One region of the Glutamicibacter sp. JL.03c genome, then DNA from elsewhere that is predicted to be linked to it. Evidence: riboswitches for the same ligand, from Rfam matches in the RefSeq annotation. Region 1 holds a riboswitch; each other region holds the start of a gene.
What was found. A riboswitch is a leader RNA that binds a small molecule or an ion and turns the genes downstream of it on or off. The one in region 1 is predicted to bind S-adenosylmethionine.
Positions count from the first base shown of each region.

Region 2: linked by a shared signal. The riboswitch ahead of OF385_RS03395 (O-acetylhomoserine aminocarboxypropyltransferase/cysteine synthase family protein) and the one ahead of OF385_RS04880 (hypothetical protein) in region 1 are both predicted to bind S-adenosylmethionine.
Region 3: linked by a shared signal. The riboswitch ahead of OF385_RS16395 (flavin reductase family protein) and the one ahead of OF385_RS04880 (hypothetical protein) in region 1 are both predicted to bind S-adenosylmethionine.

Region 1 covers NZ_CP107575.1:1,050,330-1,057,241, forward strand. Annotated here, with positions in the region: gene truB (tRNA pseudouridine(55) synthase TruB) at 1-61, shown strand, start outside; gene OF385_RS04855 (hypothetical protein) at 80-442, shown strand; gene OF385_RS04860 (hypothetical protein) at 454-921, shown strand; gene OF385_RS04865 (bifunctional riboflavin kinase/FAD synthetase) at 984-1,937, shown strand; gene OF385_RS04870 (class I SAM-dependent methyltransferase) at 1,943-2,728, shown strand; gene rpsO (30S ribosomal protein S15) at 2,836-3,105, shown strand; gene OF385_RS04880 (hypothetical protein) at 3,255-3,623, opposite strand; SAM riboswitch class I at 3,617-3,727, opposite strand; gene OF385_RS04885 (type 1 glutamine amidotransferase domain-containing protein) at 3,907-4,632, opposite strand; gene OF385_RS04890 (MFS transporter) at 4,715-5,905, opposite strand; gene OF385_RS04895 (pyridoxal-phosphate-dependent aminotransferase family protein) at 6,115-6,912, shown strand, end outside.
Region 2 covers NZ_CP107575.1:729,550-736,461, forward strand. Annotated here, with positions in the region: gene OF385_RS03365 (hypothetical protein) at 1-28, shown strand, start outside; gene OF385_RS03370 (hypothetical protein) at 107-535, shown strand; gene OF385_RS03375 (flavin reductase family protein) at 607-1,155, opposite strand; gene OF385_RS03380 (methionine synthase) at 1,142-2,182, opposite strand; gene OF385_RS03385 (DUF1852 domain-containing protein) at 2,201-3,193, opposite strand; gene OF385_RS03390 (LysR family transcriptional regulator) at 3,316-4,257, shown strand; SAM riboswitch class I at 4,490-4,580, shown strand; gene OF385_RS03395 (O-acetylhomoserine aminocarboxypropyltransferase/cysteine synthase family protein) at 4,667-5,968, shown strand; gene OF385_RS03400 (cystathionine gamma-synthase) at 5,970-6,912, shown strand, end outside.
Region 3 covers NZ_CP107575.1:3,537,613-3,544,524, reverse strand. Annotated here, with positions in the region: gene rplI (50S ribosomal protein L9) at 1-178, shown strand, start outside; gene OF385_RS16420 (helix-turn-helix domain-containing protein) at 408-713, shown strand; gene OF385_RS16415 (acetyl-CoA hydrolase/transferase family protein) at 940-2,415, shown strand; gene OF385_RS16410 (PQQ-dependent sugar dehydrogenase) at 2,412-3,476, opposite strand; gene OF385_RS16405 (dihydrofolate reductase family protein) at 3,484-4,074, opposite strand; gene OF385_RS16400 (PaaI family thioesterase) at 4,120-4,536, opposite strand; SAM riboswitch class IV at 4,986-5,103, shown strand; gene OF385_RS16395 (flavin reductase family protein) at 5,201-5,701, shown strand; gene dnaB (replicative DNA helicase) at 6,358-6,912, shown strand, end outside.

The DNA.
Region 1 (6,912 bases):
GGCTTTGCTGGAGGACAAGGGCGATAAAGCCCGCACTGCCCTCGTATTCACCGCGAAGTAATCCCGAAAGGACGAGCCGTTGTTTGCCTTGAACGGATTTTTTATCGCCGGTGCTGTGATTTGCGCAGCGGCATTACTGGTGGCGCTCGTGGCGACGGTTATCCGCAAGCACCCCGATGACTGGGCCTTGATCGGTGCCGCGGCCACCGAAGCTTTCCTGGTGGTCTACGGCATTGCCGCGGCCATCCGGCAGGCATCCGGAAATGCGGTGCAGGGCGATCCGTGGGAATTCTGGGGATACCTCATTACCGCATTGGTGATGCCGCCGGTAGCGTTCTTCTGGGCGATCAGCGAAAAGAGCCGCTGGTCCAACGCGGTACTTGGCGCTTCGGCATTGGTCACTTTCATCATGCTGTTCCGCATGGAACAGATCTGGCACTAGGAGTCATAGCCATGGGCGACAAGCCACGCAATTCCCGCATCCTTCAGGCAGCTGAAGCACGCTCCGCCGACAAAACACCCAAGCCGAGCCGGTCCACCGGGCTCGGCCGGGTCATCATCGCCGTGTATGGAATCTTGGCGCTGGCCGCAACGGTCCGCGGCGTGTACCAGATCCTGAGCAAGTTCGATGAGGCGCCGGTGGCGTACACGCTGTCAATGATCTCCGGTTTGATCTACCTGCTGGCCACCTTCTCGCTCTCGTCGGCCAAGCCGAAAGCGTGGCTGCTGTCCTTGTGGGCGGTCAGCATCGAGCTGGTGGGCGTGATCGTCGTGGGCATCTTGTCGCTGACGCACCCGGAAATCTTTGCGCACCCGTCGGTATGGAGCGGCTTCGGCCAGGGGTATGGATATATCCCATTAATCCTGCCGATGATCGGATTGTGGTGGCTGTATCGTAACCGCAGTGAGCGCCACGCCTGAAGACGTGTAAGAATTGCCTCGGTGGGTTCTCTACCCACCACAAGAATTTCTAAAGGAGCACAGTGCACTATTGGAAGGGCTTGGACGCCGTCCCCGCGGATATGGCTCCCACTGTCGTGACCATTGGCAACTTCGACGGTGTGCATTTGGGACACTGCGAGGTCCTGGATGCCGCGGTCACGCAGGCCAAAGCGCGCTCTGCCCAATCCGTGGCCATCACCTTTGACCCTCACCCGGCCTTGGTCCATCGCCCGGACAATGCCCCTGAACTGATCATGGGTATCGCCGACCGGGTTGATACCCTGGCCAGCGTCGGCTTGGACGCAACATTGATGATCCATTACACGCTGGATTTCGCTGACCAAAGCGCCGAAGAATTTGTTCGTTCCATCATCGTCGAGAAGCTTCATGCGGTGGCCGTTGTTGTGGGCCATGACGTGCGCTTCGGCCGGAGCAATTCCGGGGACTTCAGCTTCATGCAAGAGCTGGGCGAGAAGTACAGCTTTGACGTGATTGGTGTCGAAGACGTGGGGGACAAGCGCCGTTTGTCATCCACCTGGGTTCGTGAAGAGCTGGCTGCGGGCAACGTTGAAGCTGCGTCCGAGATCCTTGGACGGCCTCACCGCATGCGCGGAGAAGTGGTCCATGGCCACGCCCGCGGACGTGAATTGGGTTTCCCTACGGCCAATCTTGATCCTGAAGCCACCGGCATCATTCCTGCCGACGGAGTCTACGCCGGCTGGGTTATCGACGAGGCCGAGGTCCGCTGGCCAGCAGCAATTTCAGTGGGATCCAACCCGACTTTCGACGGTGTTTCACGAGTCGTCGAGGCTCACGTGATCGACCGCCCGGAAGAAGGCGTCGAAGATTTTGACCTCTATGGTCAGCAGATCGTGGTGGAGTTCATCGCACACCTCCGCCCCATGGTTGCCTACCGTGGCATCGAAGCGTTGATCGAGCAAATGACCGAAGACGTAGACCAGGCGCGAACCGTTTTGGCTACAGAACGCCACTAGAATTCATGGCTGAAATCCCTTCCCTGCCACAACGAGCCTTCGTGGTCAGCGCGCAGCGACGTGATGAACTAGCTTCTGCTTTCCAATCGGATGCCGAGAGCTATGACAAGATTCGTCCGTCCTATCCTGACGAGGCTTTGGACTTCACCCTGCAAAACCACCCAGCCGAGGCAGTGGATATCGGTTGTGGCTCAGGAATTTTCACCGAGCAACTTGTGGGTCGCGGCCTGGATGTTACCGCTGTTGATCCGTCCGAAGCCATGCTTTCGGTTCTGGCCAATCGACTTCCCGAAGTAGCAATGCTCTGCGCTCACGGCGAGGCAACCGGTCTGGCCGGGAACAGTTTTGATTTGGTGACCTACGCACAGGCCTGGCACTGGGTTGATCATCCCAAGGCCAGCGCAGAAGCGGCCCGGTTATTGCGTGATCATGGATGGCTGACGCTGCTGTGGAACCAATTGGATGTCTCGATTCCCTGGGTTCACCGGCTGGCCCGCATCATGCACGCTGGCGACGTGCATCGTCCCGAGCTTGAACCGCCGCTAGGCCCGGAGTTCCGGAAGCCCGAACACGGAATTTGGCACTGGTCCATGCCGCTGGACTTCCCAGAAATCGTTGAACTGACCAAATCCCGCAGTTATTACCGCAAGGCAACGGCAACGACACAAGCCAAGGTCGAAGCGAATCTTCGATGGTATTGGACCGAGCACCTTGGACACGAGCCATCCGCAAGGGTGCAGGTGCCGTATCTCACCCATGCTTGGAGGTCCCGTCGGCGTCCCCGACGGTGATATGATTGACGATGGTTCTCGCTGCAGTCCGCGGTTGCGAGTATCCGCCGTAAACGTTTCGGCGTTTGCACTGACTTATGAACGCGGTCCAACTCTAGGAGTTTGTTATGGCATTGGATGCCACTATCAAGAACGAAATCATCAAGGCTTACGCTACCCACGAGGGTGACACCGGTTCGCCTGAGGTTCAGATTGCCGTCATGTCCCGCCGTATTTCGGACCTGACCGAGCACCTGAAGATGCACAAGCATGACCACCACACCCGCCGTGGCCTGATGGCTCTGGTTGGTCGTCGTCGTCGTATGCTCGGCTACCTGAAGAACACCGACATCGAGCGTTACCGTTCGCTGATCGAGCGCTTGGGCCTGCGTAAGTAGTCTCTCGCGCTGGTGCGAAGATCCCCGCCTTCCTTGTGGAAGGCGGGGACTTTTTTATGGCCGAAAGGCCTCATGAGGGAATTTTCCACTGAATTTCTTGCAGCACTGTTCCAACCCGTTATGTTGTTGACGGCCCCTATGATCCTCTTTCAGGGGCTGGCAACAACATAACGCGAAGAGCGGCGAACTTCCGTTTCAGCCCGCCGGTCCACGGTCGTAGATTCCAAGCCTTCAAGGTGTGCGAAGGAATAGCTCCACCAGGCCCCGTAGTCCACCGGCGAGGACATCGTACGGCCGTATTCGCCATCATTGGGAATATCAATCCCGGCAATGCGTTTTAGCTGGACGACATCCGCCACAGCGGGTAAGAGCAATTCGGTAAAACCGGCAACATCCTCGGGATAGTTCTCCTTGGCCGCGTTGCCGCCAAGAGCTCCGGGGTGCGCGGCAGGGAGCCGGCGTGGGTGGTAAGGATATGATCCGGGGCCTGCGAAGACATGCCAAAGCCACCTTTCCATCGGTTCTGGCGGTAGCACCATATCCGCAAAAGCTCATTCTTCATCAGCTGGATAGGTTGCTGCGGCATCGCAGAGCCAGGTCTCTCGGCCACTCGGGATGGGTACACATCAATCACTATCAGCTCTTTGGGCTCGGCTGCGAAGTGCTGGATCCTCGTTGAGCCAGCCTCTAGCTGGAGAACGTTATCGTGGAACTCAGTGGGCCGAAAAGAGCTTGAACCCGTGCGATGGCACGGGTTCAAGCGCAATTTTTACGTCATCTTTGCGAGGGTGACGCCGATTTTTAGTCCGCTTCGGCTTCGGCAGCGGCTTCTTCGGCTGCCTTTTCCTGGTGGATTACTTCTGCGAGAAGCTTCTCCATCTCCTTAGCGACTCCTGCGGCCGACGCAGGGTTCTGGCCGGTGACCAGACGTTCGGAGACTTGAACGTTCTCTTCAAAATTATCCGCGGGGATATGGTTGGCGCCTTGCTCGACCAGTTTGTCGGCCAAGAAGAAGGGGATGATCTGATCCTTGCCAACGGCTATTTCCTCATCGTTGGTGAAGGCCGCGACATCCTTGCCGCTGAGCAGCTTGATGCCGTGGTGCAGTTCCACATCGAGCAGACCCGCCGGGCCATGGCACACTGCGCCGACGACTCCACCCTTGTTATAAATATCCCCAATGAGCTTTTGCAGGCCTTCATTGTCGGGGAAATCCCACATGGTGCCGTGACCGCCTACTAGGTAGATCGCGTCGTATTGCTCCGGGTCAATGACTTCCACCCTGGCCGTGTTGTACAGGCCGGCCCGGGTCGTTTCATCTTCAGTGAATTGCACCTGGATTGGATCGTCCGTATCGACAGTGTCACGGGGAGGCTGTCCGCCCTTGATCGAGGCAAAGTCGACGAAATGCCCTGAATCTCGGAAGACCTTCCAAGGATGAGCTGCTTCCGCGACGTTATATCCGGTGGGGTCTCCGCCAGCACCGAGTTCGGAAACGCTAGTTAGGACCATCAGGATTTTCTTCACGGGGTACTCCTTTCGCATTTGTCCTCCCAGCCTTGTACAAAGTTGGCAAGGCTTCAACCGCACCTAGGCGGTTTCCAGAGTTCTATGCGATTGCTCCCTGTTTGGAGGGGGATTCAGGCAAGCGAAGCATCAGGATTCCCAGCAAAGCAATAGCCAAGATCACGGCGGCCAGGGCCCATAAGCCCGCCGAGACGCTGGCCGCGGCAGCGACGGCACCCACCAGGATCGGACCGCCGGCGTCCCCGAGTTCGCGCCCGAGTTCTGCTGATCCCATGGTGCGCCCAATGCGTTCTTCGGGAGTCGTCGAGGCTAGATGCGCAAAGCCCAGCGGTGTAGCGATCCCGACGCCGGTTCCCAGAAGCAGCGCGCTCAGCAACAATGTGGCAAAGCTTTGCCAGATCGCGACCGAGACCAGTCCCGCGATGAGCAGCAGGAGGCCAAGAGCCATGCCTGCGGCAAAACTGATCTTGGCCTGGTCCTTGATCCGGCCGATCCATGGCTGTACGAGGGCCGAACAGATCGCCAATATCGACACCACGCCCATGCTTTGCATCTCGTCGAGTCCGAGCCTCGAGCCGATCAGCGGCAGGAAGCCAACGGCCGCGCCCAACGCGCCGGTAGCCGCAGCCAGAACCATGGTCGGCACCAGGAAACCGGGCTGCACCGTTTGGCGCGCAAGATCTGCCAGCGTGTAACGCCGCTTGGGGAGCATGGGCAGGACCGGCACTCTGCGCCACACCCAGATCGCCGCGGTCAACGAGATTACTGCCATGAAGGCAAAGAGCGCGGGGAAGCCGGAGACGAAGATCAAGCCGGCACCGATCAGGGGGCCCAAGACGTAGCCGAGGGTTTTCCAAGCGCCGTATCGGCCGAAATACTGGCCAGGGCGAGGCCCGGAGAGCCGAGCCACCGCTGCGGAGGCCGCGGGCGAAAACGCCGAGGCCGCAGCACCCTGGCCAAGCCGGACCAGGCCCAGAGCAAGTGCTGAATGCGCGAAGATGCCCAGGGTCGACATGAGTGCGAATACAATGAGGCCGCCGAGAATCACCGGTTTTGCGCCGATGCGGTCGCTCAGGGTTCCAAATACCGGTTTCAAAATGACTTCGGCAACATCGTAGACGGCGAGCAAGATGCCCAGCGTGAACAGGCTGGAACCTAGTGCCTCGAATTCGGATCCGAGGCCTGCAGCAATGCTATGTGCTCCAAAAGCGGTAGTGAATCCGGCGGCGAAGAGCGGTGCTAGGTGGCGCGTGCTTGTTGTATCGCGGGTCATGACATCATTTCGTTGTTGACGGCAGTGGAGCATGGCGGGCTATCGCCGGCTGCTCGCGAACTCGCTGTCCGTGCAGGGATCCGAGGCTGGCGCACCTTTGAAAATAGCATCTTGGCGTTTCCACTCGAAGTATTACCGAGCGAACGGCAGGCCAACGGCTAGGCTGAAGTTGATTTGAACGTCCGAGATGAGCAGGAATGCGAGACATCATGAGCAATACAGTTCTTCAGCGTCACCTCTTTGGACCTGGTCCATGCAACCCCTATCCGGAAGCGACGGCCGCATTGGGACTGCCGTTGCTGGGTCATCTGGATCCGGAATTCATTGCCCGCATGGATCGTGTGGCCGATGGCCTGCGCACGCTGTGGGGGACCGAGAACCTGCGGACCTTGCCACTGAGTGCCACCGGTTCGGCCGGCATGGAAGCGGCGTTTGTTAACACCATCAACCCTGGCGACGTTGCGGTAATCGCCGTTAATGGCCTCTTCGGCGAGCGCATGTGCGAAGTCGCGTCACGTGTGGGTGCCGAGGTTGTCCGGGTTGACCACGCATACGGCACGCCGGTGGACGCGCAGCGTGTGGCAGAAGCTCATCCCAACCCTGCGGTGATTGCTGCCGTGCACGCGGAAACGAGCACCGGGGTGGTCTCGGACATCGCCGCCTTGGGAGCAGGCAAGGGAGAGGCACTGCTGATCACCGATGCGGTGACGTCCATTGGCGGCATGCCGGTGCTTGCCGACCAGTGGGGAATCGATGTGGGTTATGCCGGTACGCAGAAGTGCCTTGGTGTCGCCCCGGGACTGGCGCCCTTCACCATTTCCGATCGCGCCTTTGAGCGCCGCGTGCTCAAGCCCCAATCCTGGTATCTGGATCTTGGCTTGCTCGGCGGCTATGCCACCGGGTCCACCGGTGGCGGCCGAACCTATCACCACACTGCTCCGGTAGCGATGGTGGCCTCGTTGGAAGCTGGTATTGAACGCATCCTGTCCGAGGGGCTTGACGCGGTC
Region 2 (6,912 bases), 320 kb from region 1:
GGATACCATTCTCAATGCGCTCCCATAGGATAGCTTCGAATGGGACGACGCTCAGTGGGAAGCGTACTTCCGCAGCGATGCTGGTCATTATCTGGTTGCTCAGTTCTTGTCATTGATCGCCGACTACATCGAAACCGACGAGGATGCCGCGGACTTCAAAGAATTCCTCGAAGAAGTCTATGCCAACGACCCTGAGCAGCTCGCGTACTACCTTGAACTGTATCTAGGTATCACCCCGGAGACCTCGGGTGGTTCAACCCACGGATCTGAGACGGTGAACGAGCCTGTCGCCTCGGAAAGTTCGAGCCCGGTGGGCAAAGCAGAGATCAAGCCTGCCGGTTCAATCGGTAAGACGATTGTCAGCAAGGCCAAAGCGGCGAAGAAGCCAGCATCAACCGTTGTTGCCTCTTCCGCAGAATCACCAGTTCTTGCGGACACCGGCTTTGAAGGCGCTTGGACCGCCGGGCTTGGCGGGCTACTAGCCGTTGGAGGCACCGTCATTGTGGCACGCTCCCGCAAGACCTCGGCGAAGTAGTCCACACACAGATTAAATAGCTGACGCTGGGGATCACCTGTTGGTGGTTCCCAGCGTCAGCTATTGGTGTATTAGTGTCCCAAATGCGAGCCAGCATTCAGGTGATGCCACGAACGGTTATGGTAAACCAACGCGTCACCAAGCTCGCCTGGTTGGGCGTCTCGTGCAATGTGTGACTGCAGACCGCGGGCCACAATGACCGTTGAAGTCCCTGCCTGGATGCGCTCTACAACCTCACACCGTACCCAAGCACGGACGTCATCAAAGACCGTTTCACCGGTGCTCAAATGAGTCCACGTCTGGTCCTGAGCAAATCGATCCACACCGCTGGTAGCGCCCAACTTAGCCAGCTCAATGTCATGCACATCCAAGGAATGAACGACTACAGTTTCGGCGCGAGAGAGTACGTCAGAGGCTGAAGAGAGTGCCGAAATCGAGAAAACCAGCAACGGTGGATCAACGCTGATCGAAGCCACCGATGTTGCAGTCAGGACTACCGGCCCGTCGCCTGCATCAGCAGTAATGACGCTAACTCCACCGGGGTGCCCACGAAAGACTGCTTTGAAGTCTTCTGCGGGCAGGGAATCGGTGGCTTCAATCGTGACTTTAGACGCTGGCACCAACAAGCTCCTCGCGCAGTATGGACGCTCCGGCGCTCAGTGCGCTGAGTTTGGCCAGTGCTACCTTGCGTGGGAATGGTGCCATGCCACAGTTGGTGCTGGCAATCAGCTTGTCTGCATCCACAAATTCCAGCGCCTTACGCAGGGTTGATGCGACCTCTTCTGGGGTCTCCACGGTTTCGCTGGCCACGTCGATAGCACCGAGCATGACCTTCTTGCCGCGGACCATCTCAACAACTTCGATGGGCACGTTCGAGTGGTGGGATTCTAACGAGACGGTGTCGATGGTGGACGCCTGCAACAGTGGGAAGGACTTCTCATAGTGACGCCACTGCGCACCCAAGGTAGCCTTCCAATCATTGTTGGCCTTGATGCCGTAACCGAAGCAAATGTGGGCAACAGTTTCTGCCTTGAGTCCTTCGCACGCACGCTCCAGAGCAGCGATGCCCCAATCGGCAACCTCGTCAAAGAAGACGTTGAAGGCTGGCTCATCAAACTGGATGACATCCACGCCGGCTGCTTCGAGTTCCCTGGCTTCCTGGTTCAGGATGGTGGCAAACTCCCATGCGAGCTTTTCGCGACTCTGGTAGTGAGCATCATACAAAGTATCAACCATGGTCATCGGGCCAGGCAGAGTCCACTTGATGGGCTTGTCGGTAAATGTGCGAAGGGCCTTGGCATCCTCAACAAATACTGGTTTTTGGCGCTCTACAGCACCCACCACTGTTGGCACGCTGGCATCGTAGCGATTTCGAATGCGTATGGTTTCACGCTTTTCGAAATCAACACCGCTCAGGTGCTCAATGAACGTGGTGACGAAGTGCTGACGAGTCTGTTCACCGTCGCTGATGATGTCAATGCCACGCTGGGTCTGTTCCAGTACCGCCGCACGCATCGCGTCGTGTTTTCCTTCAGCCAGTTCGGAGCCCGAGAGTTTCCAATCGGACCAGAGGACCTCGGGCTGGGCCAGCCATGAAGGCTTGGGCAGGCTGCCGACAATTGACGTGGGGATAAGCGGGGAAGTCATAAGTTATCTTTCGGATTCTTAGGCGACAGGAGTCGGGTAGGAAGAAGACCACTGATCGAGCAGTTGGCGATTCGGGATGATGAAATGCTCTTCGGTGAACTTGCCTTGGATCTTGCCCAACTGAGTTCGTTCTTCGCGGTCATAGAAGACGCGGGTGGGGGAGAAGTCCTTGGCACCCAAGCTCGGGTGGTACACCGCGGGAGCCGCCGAATTGGCGTTGTAGATTTCCGGGCGGTAGATCTTCTGGAATGTCTCCATGGTGCTGATAAGGCTGATCAGCTGAAGGTTCGTGTAATCGTTGAGCAGGTCGCCGCGGAAGTAGAAAGCCAATGGCGCAACGGCGCCCGGCGGCATGAAGTAGCGCACGCTCAAGCCCATTTTTCCGAAGTACGCGTCGGTCAATGAATTTTCATCTTGCTGGTATTCCAAACCGAGCACCGGATGGCTGTTACCGGTGCGGAAATAGGTCTTGGAAGTCGAGACGCTGATGCAGACCACCGGCAGCTGGGCAAAACGTTCACGGTATGCCTGTGAGTTCAAGAAATGTTGGAAGAGCTGTCCGTGGAGATCGCCAAAATCTTCTGGGAGCACCGGAGCTCCACTGTCATTACAAGATGCTGGGAGCACCACGCTGAAGTCGTAATCGCGGACATAAGAAGAGAAATTATTGCCGACCATACCTTGGGAGCGAGTGCCGGTGAGTTTATCCACGATCGTGGTTTCAAGCACTTCTAAAAGTGGAAATTGCTGACCGGTATTATCGGCGGAAAAATGCACATTTGCTGAAATGATTTCCAATTCCAGCTCATAACGGTTGCCCTGAGGATTGTCCCAGTGAGCCAAGGAATTGAAACGACGGTTGATCATCGTCAGGGCATTGCGAAGGTTCTCTTCGCGGCGCTCACCGCGTGCCAAATTGGCGAAGTTTGTCGTGGTGCGAGAATTCGCCGAAGGAGAGTAATTCTCGTCGAATCTTGTGGTGCTAATACTGAAATTTAATGCGTCTGCCATGATGGCCAATCTGTATTTGGGAGGCCTGGGCAGGCCGAGGGGATGTCGTTGCGTCAATCATGCAGGGTGATTCTTGATATCAGGTAACTCGATATAACTATGGATTCATATAGACTCTGGCTATGGTGCAGGGAACAAATGGCTTGACACTGCAGCAGCTGCGCTATTTCGTGGCGGTAGCCTCCGAGGGCTCCATCTCGGCTGCCGCCGACTTGATTTACGTCGCGCAACCCAGCATGTCGGCGGCGATGAAGGAGCTCGAATCACGGGTGGGGCGCACCTTGCTGGTGCGCTCGGCCAGGGGAGTGACGCTCACCGCCGAAGGCGCAGAATTCCTTGGCTATGCCCGCCAGGTCCTGGAGCAGGTGGAGCTGCTGGAGCACCGCTACCTAGGCCGGCCCTCCGCCAGGCGGCTGCTGGGCGTCTCCACCCAGCACTACTCATTTTCCGTGGATGCCTTTGTCCGGATGGTCCAGGCCAGCGGGGCCGAGGAGTACCAGTTTTCGCTCCGCGAGACGCGCACCGAGGAAATCATCGAGGACGTGCGCACCCTGCGCAGCGACATCGGGATCCTGTACCGCAACGACTTCAACCGGAAGGTCATCGACAAGCTGCTGCGCGAATCCCGGCTGGTCTTCCACCCGCTGTTCCTGGCTGATCCGCACATCTTCATCTCGCGCAGCAACCCGCTGGCTACCCGGGACCAGGTCACACTCGAAGACCTCGAAGACCTGCCGCGGCTGACCTTCGACCAGGGCGCGAACAATTCCTTCTACTTCGCCGAGGAAGTGCTCTCCACGCGCTCCAGCCAACGCGAAATCCAGGTTTCGGACCGCGCCACCATCTTCAACCTCATGATCGGCCTGGGCGGGTACACGATTTCCACCGGCATCATCAGCGACGAGCTTGATCCCTCCATCGTTGCCATCCCGCTGGCGATCGAAGAGAGCATCGAGATCGGCTGGATCGACCACGCCGCGATCCCGCTCACCGACCAGGCCCAGCGCTACCTGCAAGAAGTCCGCGCCGTGGTGGCCAGCTTCGGGGTGGAAGTGCTCGGCTGAGCCGCCCACGGCGTAACTCCCGGTCATCGAGCACCTCTCCATCGTCATAAACTTCGGCAAAAACCTTGAAATCACGCAGGTCCTGTTCAATTCACCGCGTCATAAAGTGGCGCCAGCCACCGCGTCATCATGACAACTTGGCGACATATGAAGCGTGGTGGCCTTGTATGAAGCCAACCGCCCGATAGCGCTTGCACGCTTTGGGAGCCATGCCCAACCATGGAAGAACAACAAACCATCAAGAGCGACTAAGAGATCTGGCTCGTTGACGTCGCAGCAACCATCGGGAAACCGAAAGGTGCTAATGCCAGGAACGATGGAGCAGTTCCGAACGCGCTTTCGCGCTGTGCTTCGTGTTGCCACACGACGCCAATCGGTGCACTCCCTCGCAGAGAATCGAGGAGGAGCCATGAGCCAAGGAACCGATGCGGTCCACGCAGGATACCGCCCCAGCGGAGACTTCCGCCCAATGCTGCCGCCACTGCACAATTCCGCAGCCTACCAATTCCAGTCGCACGCCGAAGCGATCGAAAAGTTCGCGCTGCGCCAGGCCGGCTTTACCTACTCACGCACCGGCAACCCCACCGTCTCGATCCTCGAACAGCGCGTGGCAGCACTGGAAGGTGGAGCCCACGCGGTAGCCACCGCCACCGGCCAGTCCGCGGTTGCGTTGTCTTTGCTGGCGCTGACCCAGGGACCTAAGCACATCGTGGCTTCCTCCTCGCTCTACGGCGGCACCGTGGATCTGTTCACCGACACCTTCGCCGACTTTGGCATCCGCATCAGCTTTGTGGATCAGGCCGATCCTTTGGCTTGGGCACAGGCCATCGAGGAAGACACCCGCGCATTTTTCTTGGAATCGGTCTCCAACCCGCTGTGCACAGTGGCCGATCTTCCCGCCATCTCGGCCATCGCCCACGAACACAACATCCCGGTGGTCGTGGATAACACCCTGGCCACCCCGCTGAACGTACGCCCGCTGGACTTCGGAGCCGACATCGTGGTCCACTCGGCCACCAAGGGCCTGGCCGGACACGGCTCGGTTTTGGGCGGGATCGTTGTGGATTCGGGGAAGTTCGACTTCTCCGACACCGCGCGCTGGCCGCAAATCGCAGCCCCACGAGTGCGACTGAACAATACTTCGCTGTTTGAACGCCACGGGTCGGCTGCCTACGCGATGCTGGTCCGCTCCAAATTCCTGCACGATCTGGGTCCAACCCTGGCCCCGGCCAGCGCCCAGGGCATCCTGGCCGGCATCGAAACCCTGCCGGTACGCGCCGCCCACGTGCAGCGCAGCGTCACCACCCTGATCGAGAAGCTCTCTGCTCACCCGGGCATCGCGGCCATCCACCACCCGTCGCTGCCCACCCACCCGAGCCACGAGCTGGCCGCCAAGATCACACCCAAGGGCACCGGCTGCGTGGTGGCCATCGAACTGGCGCACCCTACGTTGGTTTCCCCGGTGATCGATGGGCTCAAGCTGATCTCGCTGGCCGCCAATGTGGGGGATACCCGCACCATGATTTCGCACCCGGCGACCATGACGCACTGCCGACTCTCGGCTTCCCAGCTGGCCGACGCCGGCCTGAACACTTCAACCCTGCGCCTCTCGGTTGGCCTGGAAGACCCGGCCGACCTGCTCGCAGATCTCACCCAGGCCCTGGATCTGGCATTGGACCAGGCCCTGGCCCCGCAAACCCAAGGAGCATGAGATGACTGGCTTCAACACCCAGGCCGTGCACGCCGGCCAGCACAAGGACCCGCACACCGGCGCCGTGGTCCCGCCAATCTACCAGACCAGCACCTTCATCCAGGACGGCATCAACGTGCTGCGCTCCGGGCATGAATACTCCCGCGGCTCGAATCCCACCCGCGACGGGTTCCAGGACCAGCTCACCGCGCTGGAACACGGTGCAGCTGGCTTCGCCTTCGCCTCCGGCATCGCCGCCGAAGACGCACTGCTGCGTGCGGTGCTCGAACCGGGCGACCACATCATCCTCGGGGCCGACGGCTACGGCGGCACCAACCGGTTGATCTCCAAGCTGCACAGCAAATGGGGCATCACCTCCTCGGCGGTGGACATCACCAGCCTGGATTCGGTGCGTGCCGCGGTGCGCCCGAACACCGCGCTGCTCTGGGTGGAGACCCCCTCCAATCCGCTGCTGGGCATCGCAGATCTGGCCGGATGGGCTGCCATCGCCCGCGAACACGGCGCCCTGCTGGTCGTGGATAATACCTTCGCCACTCCTTACCTGCAGCGCCCGCTGGATTTTGGCGCCCATGCGGTGGTCCACTCCACCACCAAGTACATCGGCGGGCACTCCGATGTGCTCGGCGGCGCGGTGATCGTGGCCGACCATCACTTCCGCGGCCAAACCCTGACCGAAGCGGTGGGCTACCAGCAGTTCGCCGGGGGAGCGGTGGCCGGACCGCAGGATTCCTACCTGGCTGCCCGCGGGCTGAAGACCCTGGGCCTGCGCATGGAACGCCACTGTGCTTCCGCGGATAAACTGGCCCGCTGGCTTGACGCTCAGCCCGAGGTCACCCGGGTCTACTACCCGGGCCTGGAATCCCACCCGGGCCACGAGCTGGCAGCCCGACAGCAGCGCGGTTTTGGCGGGATCGTCTCGCTGGCCCTGGAAGACGAGGCCGCCG
Region 3 (6,912 bases), 1.1 Mb from region 1:
CAAGACCACCGATATCGCTAACGCCGTAGAGGCTGCCGGTCTGGGCAAGATCGACAAGCGCAACATCGAGGTCAACGACCACATCAAGTCGACTGGCAACTACACCGCAACCGTTCGCGTACACGAGGACGTCGTTGCAAACCTGCGCCTGCAGGTTGTTGCTGCCGCAAAGAAGTAAGTCTTCTAGACTCACCTTCTGACCAACGGGTGGCGTGCATTCCGCAAGGAACGCACGCCACCCGTTGGCGTTTAATCCCGCGAACTCGACGTCACCGCCGGTTCGTGAACAATTCATCGCTTCTTCGCACGAGTTCCCGGCCAGCATCGGCGGGTCCGCGGTCTTCAGCCCATAACCTCTTAACAGATGGCAATCCTCGTCGACACAACCAAAGGAGATGGTGGAAGATATGGGTTTTGCATATGCCGATCCGCAGGCACTGACCGAGGAACAACGCGTCGCGCTCGCTGAGCACCAGCACACCGTGCGCCACCAGCCGCGCGAGCTGACCCTGAAGGAACTGCGCGAAGAGGCGAAGCTGACCCGGGCCGAACTGGCCGCACGCCTCAAGCTGCCCGTGGAGCGGATCCAGCGGCTGGAAACCGGCGACCTGGGCCGCGTGCAGCTAGCCACCTTGCGCCGATATGTGCAGGCACTTGACGCCCGAATCGAGATCACGGCCATTCGCGGCGACTCCCAGGCATCCCTGGCTTAGCCGCGCGCCGGAGCACGCTGGGGTAACCGGCCACCGCAAATAGCGGGCAACTCATCGAGAAAAGCGCCACCCACCGCTCTATCGGCCCATTCGTAGTCTGACTTGCCGGCGATAACGGCTAAAGTATTCCGGTGAGATGCAGGTTATAGACCTACGTCACAACGGAGTTTCGAAGGGGTTTATTTTGCACGAGCGTATCCAACACCGGGCCTTTGCTGATCGTCTGATGAGCGCCGAACAGGCGGCAGCATTCATCAAGCCGGGCATGACCGTAGCCATGAGCGGCTTCACCGGTGCCGGATACCCGAAAGCCGTTCCCGGCGCCCTGGCCGCCCAGATGGAACGCCAGCACGCAGAAGGCAAGGACTTCAAGATCAACGTGCTCACCGGCGCCTCCACCGCCCCTGAGCTGGACGGTGTGCTGGCCAAGGCCGAGGGCATGAACCTGCGCCTGCCCTACATGTCCGACCCGGAGCTGCGCCGCCGCATCAACGACGGCAACATGGAGTACATGGACATCCACCTCTCCCATGTCGCCCAGCACGCCTGGTTCGGCTTCTACGGCAAGATCGACGTGGCCATCGTGGAAGCCGTGGGCATCACCGCCGACGGCGACCTGATCCCCTCCAGCTCAGTGGGCAATAACAAGACCTGGCTGGAAATGGCCGACAAGGTCATCATCGAGGTCAACGAGCAGCAGTCCGCGGCCATGGAAGGCATGCACGATGTCTACTACGGCACCGCGCTGCCACCGCACCGCAAGCCCATCAACCTGACCACGGTGCGCGACCGCATCGGCCAGAAGTACTTGGACGTGGACGTGAACAAGATCGTCGCCGTGGTGAAAACCGATGCGCCCGATCGGCTCAGCCCCTTCGCCCCGGTGGATGAGACCAGCGAGAAGATCGCCGATCACCTGCTGGGTTTCCTGGACTCGGAAATCCGCGCCGGCCGCCTCTCCGAGAAGCTGCTGCCCCTGCAGTCCGGCGTCGGCAATATCGCCAACGCGGTGCTCGCCGGCCTGGCCCGCGGCGGCTACAAGGGCCTGAGCGCCTATACCGAGGTCATCCAGGACGGCATGCTGGAGCTGATCAAGGACGGCACCATCGAGTTCGCCTCCGCCACCAGCTTTTCGCTGTCTGCCGAGGGCATCGCCGAGTTCAACAAGAACGTGGAGCACTACCGCGAACGCATCCTGCTGCGCGCCCAGGAGATCTCCAACCACCCGGAGATCATCCGTCGCCTGGGCTGCATTGCATTGAACGGCATGATCGAGGCCGACATCTACGGCAACGTGAACTCCACCAACGTGCTCGGCTCCCATGTCATGAACGGCATCGGCGGCTCTGGCGACTTTGCCCGCAACGGCTACCTGTCGGTGTTCATGTCCCCATCCACTGCCAAGAGCGGCAAGATCTCGGGCATCGTTCCTTTCGCTTCGCACGTGGACCACACCGAGCACGACACCATGATCCTGATTACCGAGCAGGGCCTGGCCGATTTGCGCGGCCTCTCGCCCAAGCAGCGTGCCCAGCTGGTCATCAACAACTGCGCGCACCCCGAATACCGTCCACTGCTGCAGGACTACTTCGATCGTGCCTGCAAGGACAGCTACGGCAAGCACACCCCGCACCTGCTGGGCGAAGCGCTGAGCTGGCACCAGCGCTTCCAGGAAACCGGAGACATGCGCCCGGCCAGCTAGCCGTCGGCCTGGCCAGGGTGGATGCGCACGATCCGGTCATCGCCAGGACCGGGCCGGCCACGCCCGTCGGTGTTGTTCGTCAGCACCAGCAGCGAGCCGCCAGGATCCACCAGCACATCGCGCAGCCGGCCGAGCCGGCCATCAAGCAGCTCATGCTCGGTGGCCGGCGCGTGAAGTGCCACCGTCCGCAGCACTTCGCCGCGCAGATTCGCCAGGTAGGCGGTGCCATCGAGGATCGCCATGCCGCTGGGGCTGGCCTCGGAGGGTGGCCACTGCGCAATCGGGTCGGTATACTGCCCATTTGCGCCGTCTTTCCCCTCGACTTCGGGCCAGCCATAGTTCCCGCCGGCCTCGATGACGTTCAGCTCGTCGAAGGTGTTTTGCCCGAATTCGCTGGCGTACATGCTGCCATCATCGCTCCATGCCAAGCCCTGCACATTGCGGTGCCCATAGCTGTAGACGAGGGAATTCTCGAAGGGGTTGTCTTCCGGGATGCTTCCATCGGGTGCCATGCGCAGGATCTTGCCGCCCAGCGCCTGCAGGTCCTGGGCCTGCCCAGGGTTGGACGCATCGCCCACGCTCGCGTAGAGCATTCCATCCGGACCGATGGCCATCCGTCCGCCGTTGTGGATATTGGCCGAGGGCAGGGAGTCCAGCAGGGTCTGCGGAGCCGATAAAGACAGGTGGCCGGCGCTGCCTTGCACGGTGAACTGCTGAATGCGGTTACCGGATTCCGCGGTGGAATAGGCGTAGAGCTTATCCGGGGCGAGGAAGGCCAGGCCCAGCAGCCCGCCTTCGCCTTTGGCTGCGAGATCATTGATCCGGGAAACTTCACGGTGCTGTCCGGATTCCGCAACCTCCAGGATCCTCCCGGAATCGCGTTCGCTGACCAGCAAGGTGTCCTTGACGTAGACCATGGACCACGGAGCTTCCAAGCCGCTGGCCAGTGGTTTTGAAGTGGTTTGCGATTCGGCAGCGGGAAGTGGAGGTGGTGTTGGCGCGGAGCATCCGGCGAGGAACACTGCGCCGAGCAGCAGGCAAGTGCCCCGGATAGGCTTCATCGGGCGGCTATGCGTGCGCCGGATGATGGCGCGTCGGGCGATACGTCAGTTCCTGGATCCGACCATCCAAAAGCTTCGAATCGACAAGTTCCAAGTCATAGTCGTCGACCCCGCCGAGTACCGGAGCAGAGCCGCTATGCCCGGTCAGCACCGGGAAGATGCTCACCTGGATGAAGTCCACCAGGCCTGCCGCCAGCAGAGAATGGTTCATGGCCAGGGAACCGTGGGAGCGCAGCGGCACATCTGAGGTTTCTTTGAGCTGGGCGACAACGTCCAAGGCATCCGAACGCTCCAGCGTGGCATTAGGCCAAGACAGCGGCTCTTCCAAGGTGGTGGAGATGACGGTGGCCGGCTTGTCGTGCAAAGCCACGCCCCACGCGTCTTCAACCTCGGGATTCATCTCGATTTCTGCCCAGAAGAGACTGAATAAGCGGAAGGTGTTCGCACCGAAAACCATGCGGCATGGAGGAGTGTAGAGCCCGAGGCGATGGGCCAACAGCTCTGGCCCTTGTTTTCCCCAGTAGCCGCCCCAATCGCTGCCGGCACTGCCGAAGCCATCAAGGCTGCTGAACACGTCAAAGGTATAGGTGGCACTCATGGTAAGCCTCCGAAACTGATCCGCTGGGTGCCACCTAGGATACGCTCAGGCGCTGGGCATATCTACGTTTTGGGTGCGCAATTGTCCGCGCGAGAGTTCCTTTCCACTGGCCTCATCGGTGATGACAACTTCCCACAACTGCTGGGTTTTGCCTTGGAACAGCGCCTTGGCAGCAACCTGCACGCGCGCACCGGTGGAGGGACGCAAGAAGTCGGTGGCATTGTGCACGCCGACGGCGAATTGCCCGCGTTCGGCCACCGCGTAGCTGGCTCCGACGCTGCCGGCGCTTTCAACGATCGAGGCATACACCCCGCCATGCACTACGCCCCACGGAGTGTGGTGGTTTTCGTTCAGATCGGCATGTCCGCGCACGGACGTGGCGGTGATGTCGTCAAAGACCAGTCCGATGCTCTCGGTGAAGCGGCTGGTCTTCTCGGGGATTCGCGGTTCTGCGGAACTCATGGGTGACTCCAAAGGTGTAAGGCGCTGGGCTGCCGCACAACGGCCTAGGCTCGCAATACGTTCTTTTGCACTTTACCCGTAGATGTCCTGGGAAGATGATGGTGCGCTTCACCCAGTGGGTTCAGGCAGCTGCCCCGATATGAGCAGGGCACGCTTGGTCTCCCATGGTGCTCGAGCGGGAAATTCGGTTCCGCTACGGCGGGCGGTTTGATAAAAGCGGCGAAGGCGCAGCACCTGGTGATGCTGCCTGGCCGTCATAGGTTATTGCATTACGGCGGCGATCACATGAGCGGCTCGAGTTGCCACGGTGGGCGTGGGTAGTTCTGATGAACAAAAGGCTGTTCCAGCCCCTCAGAAGCATCTTGGTGTCGAATATTTTGTTGAATATTGCGATTTGCGAAGTGAATTGTTTGACGGTGGTTCGTCATGAGCCATATCGTTTTAAGCAGAATCAAGAGCATCAGCTAAAAGCCCTGGCTTGCTGATCGGCAACCCTCTCAACGGTAGTGGGGTGCTCCAGGTGAGGATTCGGTTCTGCTCCAAATGGCGTCAGAACAAGTACCGCGCACGGCGTGAAATCTCAGGGACAAGCACATTCGGAAGCTTCCGATCCGCCAAGTCCACTGGGTCTGACGCGGTGGGCAAGACCCGAAGGAATCGAGCCATGTCATTGAATCGTGAACTTGACCCGCTAACCCTACGCAGGGTTTTCGCTCAACATCCCTCAGGCGTGGCCGCTCTGTGTGCAGAAGTGGACGGCGTAAAAACCGGCATCGTTGCATCCTCATTCACTGTGGGGGTTTCGTTGGAGCCGGCATTGGTGATGTTTGCAGTCCAGAAGACCTCCAATACCTGGCCGAAACTGCGTGGGGCCAGCCACATCGGTGTTTCGGTTCTCAGCGATCTTAATGGAGGGGTCTGCACGCAGATCGCTTCGAAGAAGGGCGATCGATTCCTCGGTGTGGATACCGTGGTTTCTGAACAGGGCGCCCTGTTCATCGAAGAGTCCACCCTCTGGCTGGAAACATCGATTTACAACGAGGTTGAGGCAGGAGACCACTGGGTTGTGCTCTTGGAGGTGCACGGGCATCACGCATCTCAGCACTCGCCGCAGATCTTCCATGATTCTCGATTTCATTCGATCCCAGTTTCTGAACTCGTCTAACGTTTCCAAGCAGTAGGCGCATCAAGGCCTGTTGTGGATCACCTAGGTGATCCACAACAGGCCTTGATGCATTTCGTCATGCGTTGAATGTGAAGCAATAGTTATCCACGGTGTGGATAGGTGGGCCACTGTGAAAATGTGGACTACCGATAGTCTGGCGCAGGATATTTCCTCATTAATTGAGATGACTAAGGGTTTTGCCTATGCACCCACATCCACACAGTTATCCACATGGCTGTGGGTACAGTGTGTAGAACTATGCGAAAAACGCGAAAATCTCTGAATTTCGGTCGTTTGCGGCTGTTGATAACTATTGGCGGCATAGCGGTAGGTTCAATAAAATCTCTTTCTGTCCACAGTTGTGAAATTGTGAAAGGCCTAATCAGAAGCTGTTACGGTTGGGTAGTCGACATTAATCCACAGGTTTCTCCCCAGCTAGTGAACAGGCTAGTCCACAGATGAGGGTATGTTATGCACAGAGGCTGTGGATAATGGGGTTTACGTGGGTGAACATCAGCCCTACTGTTGGCCTTGGGACAGAAATATCCACAGTTGTTCATCATTGAACTGTCGGTCTCAACTGACAAGATGGACCGTTGCCATAGGGCAAGGATGAATTTTCCCAGTGGGGTCAATAGGGGATGGAAGTGTCTGTAATGAGTGCTGAGCCGGTATACGAAGGACGAGAGTCCGATGCTGGACGCAAGCCGCCACAGGATGTCGAAGCAGAGATGTCCGTGCTCGGCGGCATGATGCTATCCAAGGACGCCATTGCTGACGTTGTCGAAGCGCTCCGCGGAACCGACTTCTATCGTCCGGCCCACGAATCCATCTACGAGGCAATCATCGATTTGTACGGTCGAGGCGAGCCAGCCGACGCCGTGACCGTAGCCGACCTGCTGACCAAGCGCGGTGAAATTTCCCGCGTTGGCGGGGCCGCCTACCTCCACAATCTTATTCAGCAGGTGCCCACCGCGGCCAACGCCGGATACTATGCAGAAATCGTGCGTGAGCGTGCCGTTCTGCGACGCCTAGTTGATGCCGGTACCCGTATCGTCCAGATGGGCTACTCGCCAGACGGCGAAGTCGACGCCATCGTCAACGAAGCCCAGGCCGAGGTCTACAAGGTCGCGGAAAACCGCAGCAGTGAAGACTATGTCCGTCTTTCTGACATCATCGAAGGCACTGTCGATGAAATCGAAAACGCCGCC